2 regions of the Rothia sp. HMSC069C03 genome follow, and region 2 is predicted to be linked to the other one. Evidence: riboswitches for the same ligand, from Rfam matches in the RefSeq annotation. Region 2 holds a riboswitch; the other holds the start of a gene.
What was found. A riboswitch is a leader RNA that binds a small molecule or an ion and turns the genes downstream of it on or off. The one in region 2 is predicted to bind thiamine pyrophosphate.

Region 1: it holds a riboswitch for thiamine pyrophosphate, as region 2 does, so the genes downstream of both, HMPREF2779_RS03375 (bifunctional hydroxymethylpyrimidine kinase/phosphomethylpyrimidine kinase) here and HMPREF2779_RS02300 (ECF transporter S component) in region 2, are expected to answer to the same signal.

The regions. Positions count from the first base shown of each region.
Region 1 is NZ_KZ627135.1:312,935-320,726, forward strand. Features, by position in the region: gene HMPREF2779_RS03360 (DEAD/DEAH box helicase) at 1-1,700, opposite strand, end outside; gene HMPREF2779_RS03365 (ABC transporter transmembrane domain-containing protein) at 2,145-4,055, shown strand; gene HMPREF2779_RS03370 (ABC transporter ATP-binding protein) at 4,057-5,805, shown strand; TPP riboswitch at 6,016-6,201, shown strand; gene HMPREF2779_RS03375 (bifunctional hydroxymethylpyrimidine kinase/phosphomethylpyrimidine kinase) at 6,190-7,792, shown strand, end outside.
Region 2 is NZ_KZ627135.1:23,021-30,812, reverse strand. Features, by position in the region: gene HMPREF2779_RS02305 (ABC transporter ATP-binding protein) at 1-930, opposite strand, end outside; gene HMPREF2779_RS02300 (ECF transporter S component) at 994-1,626, opposite strand; TPP riboswitch at 1,685-1,785, opposite strand; gene HMPREF2779_RS02295 (DUF4235 domain-containing protein) at 2,053-2,286, shown strand; gene HMPREF2779_RS02290 (MFS transporter) at 2,447-3,871, shown strand; gene HMPREF2779_RS02285 (septin family protein) at 4,096-5,397, opposite strand; gene dcd (dCTP deaminase) at 5,530-6,129, opposite strand; tRNA gene HMPREF2779_RS02275 (tRNA-Gly) at 6,275-6,348, shown strand; gene HMPREF2779_RS02270 (thiamine phosphate synthase) at 7,035-7,655, shown strand; gene thiO (glycine oxidase ThiO) at 7,658-7,792, shown strand, end outside.

The DNA.
Region 1 (7,792 bases), 290 kb from region 2:
GTCGCCTCGATGAGGGAGAGCGCATCCAGGGCGTAGCTGGGGGATTCGGGGTCCAGCAGCTCCAGCGCGGCGACCGCGAAGGCAGACAGCGGCTGGTTGAGGGCAAAGTTATCCTGCAGGTCCTCGGTCAGGCGCAGGTAGGAGCCGTGCTCGTCCGGGGTGTTGGTTCGCTCAATCACGCCGCCGGTCAGCAGCTCCTTGTAGATACCAATCGCCTTGCGCAGCAGCTCGCGGCGGCGCGCGGGGCTCTCATGGTTTTCCTGAATGATGCGGTACGCGGCAATGACCGGGTTCTCCGGGCGGTGCATCAGGTTCAGCAGCATCGAATGGGTGATGTCGAAGGAGGAGGTCAGCGGCTCCGGGGCGGCTTCTACCAGCTGGTCGAAGGTCTTCTCGGACCAGCCAACGAAGCCTTCCGGCGCCTTCTTGCGCTTGGAGGACAGCGACTGGTTAATGCGCTTGGTGTCGTCACCGAACTTCGCCTGCGCCTTAGCCAGCAGGCGAGCGTTCTCAATATCGTGCTCGGGTGCCTGAACCACCACGGTGCCGGCGGTATCAAAACCGGCGCGGCCGGCGCGTCCAGCGATCTGGTGGAACTCGCGGGCACGCAGACGGCGGCTACGGGCACCGTCAAACTTCGACAGCGCCGTAATCAGTACGGTACGGATGGGCACGTTAATGCCCACACCCAGGGTGTCGGTACCGCAGATGACCTTGAGCAGACCTTCCTGAGCCAGCTGCTCCACGAGGCGGCGGTACTTGGGCAGCATACCCGCGTGGTGAATACCGATACCGGCACGCACCAGCTTATTCAGTGCCTTACCGAAGCCCGGACCGAAACGGAACTTAGCAATCAGCTCGGAGATGCGTTCCTTATCTTCCTTGGAGGCAATAGCCACCGACAGCAGCGCATTCGCCTGCTCCAGCGCCGCCTTCTGCGAGAAGTGCACAATGTAGACCGGAGTCTGCTTGGTCTGCACGAGCTCCTGCACTGTCTCCTGAACCGGGGTGGTGGAGTAGTAGAAATGCAGCGGAATAGGGCGCTCAGAATGCGCGACCAGGTCACTCTCACGACCGGTCAGCGCCGTCATCTCCTCCTGGAAGCGAGTCGTATCGCCCAGGGTCGCGCTCATCAGCAGGAACTGCGCCTGCGGAAGCTCCAGCAGGGGAAGCTGCCACGCCCAACCGCGCTGCGGATCAGAGTAGAAGTGGAACTCGTCCATAATGACCTGGCAGAGGTCCGCATCCTTACCCTCGCGCAGGGCAATATTGGCGAGAATTTCCGCGGTGCAGCAGATAATGGGCGCCTCCGTATTAATGGCGGAGTCGCCGGTAATCATGCCCACGTTCTCGGCACCAAAAATATTGATCAGGTCAAAGAACTTCTCAGACACCAGCGCCTTAATGGGGGCGGTGTAGTAGGAGCGCTGACCGGTCGCCAGGCCCGTAAAATGCGCGGCAACAGCCACAGTGGACTTACCGGAACCGGTCGGAGTTGCCAGCACCACGTTATGTCCGGCGGCAATGCTCAGAACGGCCTCGTCCTGGGCGGGGTACAGGGTCATGCCGCGGGTCGAAATCCACTCGGTGAACGCCTCATAGATTTCTTCGGCGGTGAGGGGGTTGCCCTTAAAATCGCGTCGATTGTAGTCGCCGGGGTTCTCGCCCAGCCCGGGAGAAAGAAAATTCAAAATACTCATGAGGATTCCAGTCTATCGGGAATAGCGCGGGCGCGGGGGCGTTATCGTTACGAGGGAACAAACGGGTACTCGCGGAGTGTTTGCGGGGTGTTCGCTGCATCTTTGCAGGGAGTTCGCGGTTCCTTCGCGGGGCGTTTATAGGGTGTTCGGGAGGCGCGGTGCCGCGCTAACGCGGGAATTCCCCAAATTCGTGTAGTGTAGAACAAAGCACTAAAAGTGCAGTGGTGCAAAAACCTGGTGCTCAGAAGGTCGAAAACGTAGGCCTCCATGCCGCATAGATTACCGCGTAGATGCAGAATCCGCCGATTGATGTCGGTGCATATTGAGCGGCTGATGCACGCCCCAAAATACGTTGCATAAATAACGACACGCCCATCTATTGCATAAATAGTGTTGCGTGCCACATTGATAAAGGAATAGGGTAAGAGAAAGGAGAGACGTTGAATGACTGAATACAACGCTGACAAGGCACAAGAAAACGCCGCGCGTGAAGAAGCTACGCATGAAGAATCCATGCATAACAAAACCACGCAGGAAAAAGCCGCTCAGAAGAAAACTGTGCAGAAAAAAGCTGCACAGGAAGTAACCGGTAGCGAACAGCGCAAGGCAGAAGAGGAAGCCCTCAAAAAGCGCCTCGCCCTGCGAGTCACCGCCCCCGGATACAAATACCCCTGGCACCGCTGGGCAATCCCCGTCCTGGGTGAAACCACCGCGGGTACCGGCGCAATCCTGATTCCCGTCATGGTGGGCCAATTCATCAACCAGCACATCGCCGGCAAAGCCCCCGATGCCTGGCCCATGTTCTGGGTAGTAGTCGCAGCCATCACCTTCATCGTGATCAACGAGTTCTTCGGCTGGGGCACCTCCATGACCCTCAGCGCGGAACTTAGCCGCGACTGGCGCATCTACATCAACCGGCTCATGGGGCGCACCCGCGCTGGCGTAGACTCCGGCGAAGCGGTCACCGTCATGAACAAAGACGTACGCCGCATTACGGACGTCTACTTCTCGTTGCCGCTATTCGTCAACGCCATGATTATCGCGACCCTCGGTGCCGTGCAGCTCTGGCTCATTAACCCCGTCACCGCGATTGTCACCCTCATCGGCACGCTCATCGTGGTCGGCGTGATCGCCTGGTACTCGACCTTCCTCGAATCGAAGATTGGCGAATACCGCGAAAAGGACGGTGAAGCCTCCTCACGCGCCTCCGACATCGCCACCGGTCTGCGCACCATCGCCGGCCTCGGCGCCGAAGAACAGATGCGTGAACGCTACCACCGCGGCACCGACGAAGTCTTCGACAGCTACATGCGCTACGAAAAGACGCACCGCTGGATGTACCTCATCCGCGCGCTGCTCGGCGGCGCCGTGACCCTGCTCGGCATCGGCTTCGCCCTCACCGGCCACGTCGAAAACGGCCGCTGGGTCTCCGACACGCCCGCCGCGTCCCTGGTGACCGTCGCCTCCATTATCGCGATGATGGGCGGCCCCATCTGGATTACCCAGAACTTCCTCACCGCATGGCGATACGCCAAGATTGCGCTCGCCAAGGTTGCCCGCCTCGAAGGTCACGCGGGCGTACGCCAGGGCGTGCTGAAGAGCCCGCGCACCGACGAGGAAATGGCGCAGCTGGCACGCGCCGAACAGGCAGTCGAGGCTAGCACCCTCGAGGTGCCCGTACCCGTCGCCCCCGCCGGTGCCAGCAACCCGCGCATCGTGTACGTCAACCCGCGCGACTACAACCTCACCGCGCAAGACTACGCTGAGGCGCTTGCCCGCACCCTGCGACGCGGGGGAGAGGACCTCAAGGACGCAACCGGCCGCCGCGTGCTGCTGAGCGAACCCAACCCCATGATTTTCGCCGGAACCCTGCAGGAGCACCTGCGCCTGGGCACCGTTCCGAACCCCGATGAGGAGCTGGCACAGGCAAAGGATGAGGAACTGCTGAAGATTACCGACTCCCGCGAAATCGCCTACCGACTGGGCGGACGCAACCCCGAAGACTACTTCGCCGCCCGCATCACCAGCGAAGGCGCGAACCTCTCCGGCGGTCAGCGTCAGCGTCTGGCACTCGCCCGCGCACTCGCACAGGACGCGCAGGTGCTCATCCTGACCGAGCCGCTGAACTCCGTGGATGAACCCAGCCAGCGTTACATCTACGATGCGATGGAAACCCAGGTCGGTAGCGACCGCCTGCCCGTCGGCTACCCCGGCCTGCTACAGGATTTGGAGCAGGTCTACGTTGTCTCCACGACCGCGGAGACGACCCGCCGCATGGAACGCGACGGCTACCCGGAAACCGCTCAGTCTGAAACTGTTCAGACCGAAACCACTCAGAATCAGGAGGTGAACTAGCATGGCAAAGCAGCTCCCCATCGAAAGCCCCGCCTACGTAGCACGCCGCATGTGGAACTACCTCGCGGCGCACAAGGGGCGAGCCCTCTACACCTTCGTCATCTACATGGTCAGCACCCTCATGGGTGCGGTGGTGCCCCTGCAGATTGGTGCCACCGTGGACGACGTGGTGGCGGGCAAGTTCTCCAGCTACCCGTGGCAGCCGATTCTGATTATCCTGGCGGCGTTCATCGTGCAGGCGATAACCCTCATGGTCTCCTCGTACAGTGCGGCGCGACTGGGTGCGCTCGTCACCCGTGACGCCAACCAGGACACCCTCGACGGCACCCTCGACCTGGACGCACGCACCGTGGAAGAAGCCGGTAGCGGTGACCTGCTCACCCGCGTGACCGACGACCTGTCCTCGGCAGCCAAGTCCGTCAGCGAGGACCTGCTCGGCGCAATCTACGTGGTGCTGTACTTCATTATCTCCACCATTTCGCTAGCGGTTGTGAGCCCGGCAATGGGCCTGATCATGCTACCCATGATTGCCGGTCTTGCCCTCATCATGTCGAAGATGCTGCCGCTCATGGCGGCACGCAACCAGACCGCCCAGGAGCGCGTGAGTGACCTCAACAGTGTGCTGACCGAGAACATTCGCGGCACCTCCACGATCCGTGAGCTGGGCGTTCACACCGCCCGCGAAGACGCCTTCGCCGGTGAGAACAAGCGCCAGTTCGCCGCGCAGCTGGGCATGGTGCGCATCCGCCAGCTGTACTTCACCGTGGACGCTATCAACGCCTGGATCCCCACGATTCTGTGTATGCTCTGGGGTGCCGCCTGCGTGGCTCTCGGCTGGGCAAGCTGGGGCGCCGTGGCGACCGCCTCGGTCATGGTTTTCAGCCTGCGAGTCCTCGCCGACATGCTGAACCACCACGTCAGCAGCCTGCGCATCATGCTGGTGAACATGGGTCGTGTGTTCGGTGTGGTCTCCCTGGCGAAGAAGCAGCGTGAGGCGCGTGCACAGCACCGTGCCGAAGCGTTCGCCGCCGTATCTGATGAAGCCGTGAAGAACCCGGAGTACGCCATTGACTGCACCGACGTCTCCTACGGCTACTCGCCGGACGCCCTCGTTCTGGAAGGTATCAACCTGAAGATTCGCCGCGGTGAGGCACTTGCCCTGGTGGGTCGTTCCGGTTCGGGTAAGACCACCCTGGCTCGTCTGATTGGTGGTTCGCTGACCGCCCTGGAAGGCACCATCACCGTGATGGGCCGCCCGGTCGGTCACGGCGACTTCCCGACCGATGCCGCCGCCGATGGCCGCCCGCGCCTGCTGGTCTGCACCCAGGAAGCGCACGTCTTCTTCGGTACTCTCGCCGATAACTTTACGGTGGTCGTGCCGGATGCAACCGTCGAGCAGATGGGCGAGGCACTGGACGCTATCGGTGCCCGCTGGTGGCGCGACCTGCCGCAGGGCATGGATACTGTCGTGAGCGGCGCGGATTCGCCGCTGACCCGCGACCAGATTCAGCAGCTGGCGCTGGCACGTATTGTGCTTGCTGACCCGCACGCCGTGATTCTGGACGAGTCCACCACCCAGCTGGAGCTCGCGGACGCAACCGAGTCCCTGAGCGCCGTGCTGGCGAACCGTGCGGTGCTGATCATTTCGCACGATGCGCGTATCGCCTCGCTGGCTGACCGCGCGGTCCTGCTGCACGAGGGTAGGATCATTGCGGAGGGTTCACCGGCAGAGATTTTCGCCCTGACCTAAACCCGGCTGATAGTGCCCGGCTGATAGTGCCCGGTACCGTGTGAAGCGGTGCCGGGCACTACGTGTTTAACGGGTGGTTTCCGTACAAGGGTGCACTGAAATCGGCGGCGGGAGCACTCGCAAGAGTGCAAGACTCAAACGAAAATTTCGGAGAGATTCACTTGTTACCCGCAGAACTTTTAGCTACGGAGAATCATTGTGATAACCTGGCAGAGCGATATGGGGTGCCTTGAGACGCCCGCGACCCGCTGACCCGCCCAAAGACGGGCAACCAAAACAGCGGGCGCACGGAACAGCGGGCGCGCGAAACAGCGTACAAACACTCAAGGCTGAGAAAAACACCCATTGAACCTGCTCTAGTTCGAACTAGCGAAGGGATTATCGATGAAGGCAGAGCAGCCTAGCGCGCCCACGTGCGCATCCACCACCCCCTCTAACCCTGTACCCGGCGCGAGCGCTCCCGGAAACCCCCGGGTATCTCAGATAGCTCGGGTGCCGAGGGTCCTCTCGATTGCGGGAACCGACCCCTCCGGTGGTGCGGGTATTCAGGCGGACCTCAAGTCCATTACCGCATCCGGCGGTTACGGCATGTGCGTGACCACCTCGCTGGTCGCCCAAAACACGTGCGGGGTTCGTGAAGTATTCACCCCGCCCCTGGAGTTTTTGACCGCGCAGCTTGCCGCCGTTTTTGATGACGTCACGGTGGACGCCGTGAAAATCGGCATGCTCGGCGACGCGGACACGATTCGTACCGTCCGCACCTGGCTGAGTGAGCACCCCGTGCCCGTGGTTGTGCTCGACCCGGTCATGATTGCTTCCAGTGGTGACCGTCTGCTGCAGGCGGAAGCGGAGCAGGCGCTGCGTGACCTGGTGCCGCTCGTGGACGTGATTACCCCGAACATTCCGGAGCTTGCCGTGCTCTGCCAGAAGGAGCCCGCCCAGACCTTTGATGAGGCGCACGAGCAGGCGGCGAACCTCGCGGCGGCAACCGGAACCACCATCATTGTGAAGGGCGGCCACCTGTGCGGCAAGGACGCCGGTAACACCGCGGTTTTCCCGGACGGCACCTGCGCGCACGTGCGCACCCCGCGTCTGGACAGCCGCAATACGCACGGCACCGGATGCTCCCTATCCTCCTCGCTGGCAACCCGCCTGGGCGTGGAGCTGTTGCAGCACGCGGAGGCCGCAGAACCTGCCGCAGACCAGAAGAACACTCTGACCAGCGAAGACACCCACCGTGCCCTGCAGTGGAGCACCCGCTGGCTCCACGAATCCATTGCCGCAGGTGCCGGTCTGCAGGTCGGCTCCGGTGAGGGTCACGGCCCGGTGGATCACGCCGCCCGTGCCCGCCGTCTGGAGGCTGCAGCCTCCGCCTACCCGTGGCATCACCTGCTCGCCACTACCGACTCTGAGGGCAACGCTCTTGATGGCACCAGCCCGGAGCGACTGCTGCCGGTCAGCCCCGTATCCGCCGGTGAAGCCGTCGTAAAGCCCGCCGGCCCCTGGACCGCCGCGCTCTGGGCTGCGGGAGGCGAAACCTGGCGCCAGATTCTGGACTTGCCCTTCGTGCGTGCCCTCGGCGACGGCACCCTCGACGAGGACCTGTTCTCCTTCTACCTGGACCAGGACGCCCTCTACCTGCGCGACTATTCGCGTGCGCTCGCGACCCTTTCGGCGCGTGCCGACACCGCTGAGGCGCAGGTGCACTGGGCGGCTGGCGCGCATGAGGCGATTGCCGCCGAATCGCAGCTGCACGAGGGCTGGTTGGCGAACCGCGCACGCCTGGGTGGGCCTTCGCCCATCACCATGGGGTACACGAATTTCCTGCGTGCCTCCGCAGCTGGTGAGGATTATGTGGTCGGCGCTGCCGCGATTCTGCCCTGCTACTGGCTGTACGAAGAGGTGGGCGCTGTGCTCTCCTCGCAGAACCACGCGGACCACCCGTACGCGGAGTGGTTGAGCCTGTACGGTGGCGAAGAGTTCGCCG
Region 2 (7,792 bases):
GACAGGCAAATCGGTGGGTGCGGGTGCGGGGGTGTCGCCGAGGCGTTTGATGGTGTGTCGGCGTGCGCGTCGTTGTTTGGGGGTGGGTTGTGCGCGGGTGATGCTGAGGTTTTCGGCGCGCAGTAGCGCTTCGCCGTGCTCGCTATTGCAGTCGTTCTGCGGCGCACGCGGCACGTAGTTGGGTACCCACACGCCCGCGTCGATGAGTTCTTGGCGGGCTTCGGTGAGTACGGTGTCGGGTGCGCCGTCGTGGGTGATGGTGCCGCCTTCGCCGAGCACGATAATGCGGTCCATGTGCGGCGCCCAGATGCTCACGCGGTGTTCTACGACGAGCAGGGTCGCGCCGGTGGCTTGCGCGGCGGTAAGGATGCTGTCGCGTACTTCCCGCACGCCGGAGGGGTCAAGGTTGGCGGTGGGTTCGTCGAGGATCATGGCGCCGGGGTGCATCGAGAGGATGCCCGCCAGGCCGAGGCGCTGCTTCTGACCGCCGGACAGCGCGCTGCTGGGGTGGTCGAGGGGCAGGGGGTTGAGCCCTACGGCGGTGAGGGCTTCGGTGACGCGGCCCCAGATTTCTTCGCGGGGTACGCGCAGGTTTTCGGGGCCGAACGCTACGTCGTTGCCGACGGTTGCCATGACGATGGAGGATTCGGGGTCCTGCTGCATCATGCCTGCGGTGCCGCGTGCTTCGGCGGGTGCTTGCCCGTTGATGGTGATGGTGCCGCCGGCGGATTCGCCGTCGTCATCGTGGAGCACACCGGCGATGGCGTGCAGGAGCGTCGATTTGCCGGCGCCGGAGGTGCCCAGTAGCAGAACTTTTTCACCGGGGTTGATGGTGAGGTTGAGTCCGCTGATGACGGGTTCTGGGCGTCCGGGGTGGTGCCAGCTGAAGTTGTTGAGCTCGATGCGCGCCCCGCGTGGTGTTGCTTCCATGATGGTTCCTTAGCCTTTTGTGTGGCTGCTGTAGTGTGCCGAGTGGTGACTAGTTGCTGGTGGTTAGCGGCGGGTCTTGCCGGATGCCAGCGAGGAGAGCACACCGGTCTTGGCGAGGTTCTGCACGAGAATCCACGCGAGGAAGCCTGCGATGACTGCGCCGGAGATGACGGCGCACGCTACGTAGATGATTGCCTTGACCGGTTCCATATCGGGGTAGTAGATGAAGATTTCGTTAACGCCCATGAACAGGCCGCTGAGCGCACCGGCGAAGATGGCGACGGTTGCGTTCCAGCGGCGGTAGCGGAAGATTGCGAAGGCGATTTCAGCGCCGATGCCCTGGAAGAAACCTGCAATCAGGATTTCGCCGCTCCACGCACCGCCGGTGAAGAGTACGGAGATGAATGCTGCGACGATTTCGCCGAAGAGTGCGGCACCGGGCTTGCGGATGAGCAGGCCGCCGAGGGTACCGCCGAGCAGCCATGCGCCGGCGACGATGGGGCGGAATTCGGGTGCTGCTACGAGTGCGGTCTTGGCGGCGGGGCCGACTGCGATGTCCCAGATCCAGAAGATGACGGCGCAGGCTACTGCGATGACTGCGGCGATGACGATTTCGTTGACTCGCCAGCGCAGGTTCGGCTTCTTCGTTTCTGCCTGGGTAGATGCCTGGGAGGCGGGGGTTGCGTTCTGTGACATTGGTGGTCCTTCCTTCGTTGGAAGGGGAATGTCCTCGCCCTCTGATTGGACGAGGGCATTGAGAAGAAATTCGACTCCCTACGCCGGTACTAACCGGATCAGGTTCGAGGGTCTGCTTAGCACTCTCAGCGCCTCGGTGGCGCTCCCCTGTCGTTTGGGGTTCCTTGTCCGTACCGTTGTGGTGCGGGTGGAAGCCCAGGTTCGATTGTAGGCGTGTCTGGCTGTTCGCGCCAATTTGCCGCTTTTTGTTCCCTTCTTCTGCCCACATTACAGAATTGCACGGTGTACAATTTTGGGACGGAGAGGCTCCAAGGCGGCACGAACGTCTTAAACCCTATACGCTAGGGAGTGGCGCTCTTTTCTCACCCCAACCCCGAAGGGGTTCACGGGCAGGACGCCGCATCGTATACAGCTAAGGAGATACATATGAACCCCGTCGCTAAGCTTGCTATTGCGGGTATCAACATGGGCGCTGTAGCCCTGGTTGGTAAGGGCCTGGGCGCAGCCTGGACCAAGGCTACCGGTAACCAGCCTCCCGCCATTTCCCACGAGTCTGAAGATACCCTGCGTCAGGTCATCCTCTGGACCGTTCTGACCTCCGTCGTGGGTGCTGTGGTGAGCTTCGGTGTTGCTCGCCTGCAGCGTCGTTTCTTCAACTAAGACTTTGCGCTTTCCGCGTGAAAGTTCATGAACTAGGCGGTACGTATCTTCGCTCGGTACGTACCGCCTGGTGTTCCTTCTTCAGCACGCCCGCTCTACTTCAGCCGGTTTCATGCCGCCGCTACGCTGAAGCGCCACCTCGGCACCTGAAAGCACAACTATGACTATTTCTTCTCCCCGCCGTAAGGCGAAGGCTCAGCGTAGGGTCGTTGACCACGCGAACAGCCGCCGTTCGGTCGCGTCCTGGGTCATGTGGGATGTTGGTTCGTCGAGCTTCGACTCGATTATGACGACCTTCATCTTCACCGTGTACCTGACCAGTAGCTACTTCGGCTCCCCCGAAGAGACCTCTTCGGCGCTGTCTTTGGGTCTGACCATCGCCGGTTTCCTCATTGCGATTCTGGCGCCGGTCACCGGTCAGCGTAACGATAAGTCCGGCCGCGGTATCTTCTGGCTCGGCGTGAACACCATACTGCTGGTCGGTTCGATGGCGGCGTGCTTCTTCGTGGGCCCCACCCCGCAGTACTTGTGGCTGGGTGTCGCCCTGATTTCTGCGGCGAGCGTGTTCAGCGAGTTCGCGTACGTGAACTACAACGCCGTGCTGCCGCGTATCTCCCACCCGGAGAATATCGGTAAGATTTCGGGCGCCGGATGGGCTGCCGGGTACATTGGCGGCATCCTGGCGCTGGCTGTGGTGCTGTGGGGTTTTGTGCTTACCCCCGAAGTGCTCGGCCTGACCACCGATAACGCCCTGAATATCCGTGCGGTCGCACTGTTCGCCGCCGCCTGGTGCCTCTTCTTCTGCGTGCCGCTACTGGTGCGTATGCGCACCCGCGAGCGCTTCCTACCGGAGGTGCTGCCCACCCGCGAGCTGCGTTTCCTGGAGCTCGGTATGGAGCGCCTCTCCCCGGCTCGTCAGGGCGGTCTGCTCGCCTCCTACAAGGCGCTGTGGCGCACCATTAAGCGGCTGAAGATGACGTCCCCGCAGACCCTGTGGTTCCTGATTGCTTCGGCGTTGTTCCGTGATGGCCTGTCCGGTATTTTTACGTTCGGCGGTATTCTCGCGGCGGGTACGTTCGGTTTCAGCACTTCCGAGGTGATTCTGTTCGGTATTGCCGGTAGCGCTGTCGCGGCGGCTGGCGCGATCCTGGGCGGCTACCTGGATGACTACCTGGGCCCGAAGGCGATTATTGTTATCTCACTGGTCGCCATTATCTTGGCAGCTACCCCGCTGATGTTTTTCCCTGAACCGGGCGTGTTCTGGGTATGCGCCCTGCTGCTGTGCCTGTTCGTGGGCCCGGCACAGTCGGCGTCCCGCACCTTCCTGGCTCGCCTGGCTGATCCCGGTACTGAGGGTGAGCTGTTCGGCCTGTACTCGACCACCGGTCGTGCGACCAGCTTCCTGGCGCCGATGCTGTTCGGTCTGTGCGTGAGCATCATGGGCGCGCAGATTTGGGGTGTGCTCGGTATTCTGATCGTTGTGGTGGCGGGTCTGCTCCTGCTGTTGCCGGTGAAGGCGCCCGGTCCGCTGCGTATGCGTGCGGCTCGCCGCGAGCAGAAGCGCCGTGACAAGGCTGCCCGTTAAGGTCGCATAGTAAGGTCACGCAGTAAGGCCGTGCAGGGCTAAACACCCCGCACCCCACAAACGCATCCCCGCAGACGCAAAGGGAGGGGCGGGTAGAAGATCATTCTTCTACCCGCCCCTCCCTTGTGCTTAAGCAGTGCCTATCGAGCAGCGCCTACCAAACAGAGCTCAGTAAGCCGCGCCAGAGAGCCGTGTCAGTAAGCCACGTCAGAGAGACCTGGTGGCTAGTCCTCCACCACGTCGTCCTCATCCTCAGAGGAATCCAGCGCAATCTGCTGCTCCTCCTCATCCAGAACCTCATCGCTAGTTATCTGAGCCCAGGTCGCATCATCAATCGCACGAACCCACAGCATCGAACCAGCCGCCAGAGCGCTCAAGTTCTCGTCATACGCCTCCGCAGGCAGACCCTCAAAGATCTCAGCCAAACGCGCAAACAGGTCATCATACGAAATGTCGCCCTCAGCCTGCAGCCAGCACTCAGCCGCAAAATCAGACAGCTCATTCAGCTCAGTGTCGCACAGCAGCAAGAACGGGCCGTCCTCGCCCACACGCACACCCGAAGTACCCGGCATACGAGACACCGCAATCGTACCGTTCAAGAACACACCCGGCAGGTGATCCTTAACCGTGTACTTCTCTAGCTTCTCAACCTCATCAGCATTCGGTAGCTCACCACCATTCAGCAGATCCTGAACCAGCGGCAAAGTATCCTCAACCTCCGAGTACACCAGGCGCCACACGCCACCGCAACGCTCCACCAGCTTAGCCAGCGACACAACACCCTCAGGGTGACGCGCCAGACCCGAGCTCTGCTCACTCAAGAACACCAGAGCCTCATGCAGCGGAACACGCTCAAAATACGGCTCAGAAGCCGACTCATCACGAGAAATGAACACAATACGCGACAGCTTATAGCTGAGGTCATCACGATCAACCACGTTCAGACCCAAATCCACCGGGTTCTGCTGATCCTTCGGCGCATTCGGGTCAACAATCACAGACAACGGCTTCGGATACGGCGACACAACACCCTCATCCGAAATAATCGCAGTCTCATCAGTCAGGTACGCAAACTTCGAACCCAAGAAACGCGACGCAGTCGTCTTACCGCTACCAGAAACACCCACCAGCGCAACAGCGCGCTTCGACTCAGGGTCACCAATAACAGCCGCATGCAGCATCACACCGCGACCAACCAGCTGCTCAATCATCGCCAACGTAATACGGCTCGTCAGATCCTGCATACCCGAATCATCATCAGCCACACGCAGCGTCGAAACCTTATCAAACGAACCCATCAACGGATTCGCCAAATCCATCACCGACTCATCAGTCGGCGCATGAACCAGCATCACCTGATCAAAACGAGACAACGAAGCATACGCCTCATCAGGAGTATCAAAAAACTCCGGAGCAAGAGGCTCCCACGCCTTCTTAAAACGCTCCACAAAAGAGTCCGACATATCAATCAGATACAAAGAAACTTCCGCACCAGCAACACGCAGAACAACAGGCTTCAGATTCATCAAAAAATCCTTAGAGAGTGAGAGATAAAAACCCGCACGCGAGTGAACGCACGAGCACAACAGGCGAAAAAACCGCCCAACGCGGGCGCACAAACACACAGCCTGCACGCCCGCACCCCAAAGCGGGAAAGACTAAGACTCCACAGAACCATCCGCAGGAATCATCGTCTGATGAAAATTCAAATAACTACGCGAAGCAGTCGGGCCACGCTGACCCTGGTAACGGTTACCATACGCACCAGAACCATACGGATGCTCAGTCGGGCTACTCAACCGGAAGAAACACAACTGACCAACCTTAGAACCCGGCCACAACATAATCGGCAAAGTCGCCATATTCGACAACTCAAGCGTCACATGCCCCGAAAAACCAGGATCAATAAAACCAGCCGTAGAGTGAGTCAGAAGACCCAAACGACCCAACGACGACTTACCCTCCAAACGGGCAGCCACATCATCAGGCAGAGTCACCTTCTCATACGTAGAACCCAACACAAACTCGCCCGGATGCAGAATAAACGGCTCATCAGGAGCCACCTCCACCAGGCGCGTCAAATCCTCCTGCGGCTGAGCAGGATCAATATGCGGGTACTTATGGTTATCAAACAGACGGAAGAAACGATCAATCCTCACGTCCACACTTGCAGGCTGAATCATCGACTCATCGAACGGATCAAGAACGATGCGCCCATCAGCAATCTCTTGACGAATATCGCGATCTGAAATAAGCACGCTTAAAGGATACCTGGCAAACACCACCCACGTGCAGGCATCCACCAGCCCCAGCACACAGGCCTACATCACATTTCGACCCCGCACACAAACAGACGCAACACATTTCACCCCCGACAAGCAAGCGCGATACACTGAAAAAGATGCGGCTGTAGCTCAATGGTAGAGCGCACGCTTCCCAAGCCTGATACGCGGGTTCGATTCCCGTCAGCCGCTCCACAAGCCTTCTGCCCTACGGTAGGAGGCTTTTTATTTTGAGTTAGGTTGAGCAGGTCGAGGCGGTATGTTCCTTGCTCCTGCAGGGAACCCGTCCTCGCTTCGCGTCGGACACCCTGATGTCGCGACGGAACATACCGGCCTCTCCCCTACTTCTCTCTCCCCTTCCCTGTGTACGAGGTAGGGAACGTGGCTGCGCGGCAAGGGTGAGAGCCGCGGGCCCTCGGCTTGGGAAGAGTATGCGCGGAGGCGGGGAGGGGAATACTGGGGTTAGGTACCGCAGACAGCTCGCCGGGAATGAATGTTGGGTTCAGGGCATTGCGGTGACTCCGTATGGGAGGTCAGGGCGCCTTCCCGAGGGCTCATCGAGAAAGAGCATGCTGTAGCCCCATGCGAGCGCGCAGCACAGCTATACCTTCCTGAAGCGACATCAGGGTGCCCGAGCTGAAGCGAGGGCGGGTGCCCCTGTAGGAGCGAAGAAAGTGTATAGCGAGCCAAGCGCACACATCAAAAGCGAGCCATCGAACCCGACAGGCTCCCCTACACGAGCGAGGAACGCACCCCGCAAGGCACCTCAAAACGCTTGAAGGATGTTCAACTCACCACACAGTTGTGCTAACCTAACCACAGAAATTCGATGAGAGAATTTCTCAAAAAAACATCTACTCGACGACGAATCGTAGACCCGAATGACCCGCGAAACGCACCCCTACACCACCCCCGCACGCCCCCTCGACCTGAACCTCTACCTCGTCACAGGCGACAACCCCCTCGAAACCGTCCGGGCAGCCAAACACGCCACCTGCATCCAAGTCAGGTCCAAACCCATCAGCGCGCGCGAGCTCTACCAGCTCACCGAAGCTATCGCCGGCATCATCCAGCCGCACCAGACCCTCCTCATCGACGACCGTGTAGACGTCGCCCTCGCGCTGCGCGCCCGCGGCGTGCGCGTTGACGGCGTGCACATCGGTCAAGACGACCTGCCCGTAGCCGACGCCCGAGCCCTCCTCGGCGCCGACGCGATCATCGGCCTGACCACCGGCACCCGGCAGCTCGTCGAAGAGTCCAACAAGATCGCACACCTGATCGACTACATTGGCACCGGGCCGTTCCGCCCCAGCCCCACCAAGCAGTCCAACCGCCCGCCCCTCGGCCTTGATGGGCTCCGCGAACTTGCCGAACTGTCTGCCGTGCCCACCGTAGCTATCGGCGACATCACCCCCGAAGACTGCCCCGCCATCCGCACCACCGGAGTTGCCGGAATCGCCATGGTCCGCGCCTTCGTCGACAACCCCGCGCTGCAGGCATAGCCATGACCATCACCATCATTGGCGGCGGAATCATTGGCCTCACCACCGCGTTTGAGCTCACCGAACGCGGCGAGAACGTGCACCTCATCGACGCCGAAACCAGCGACTACGGCACCGCCGACGACGGCACGGCACTC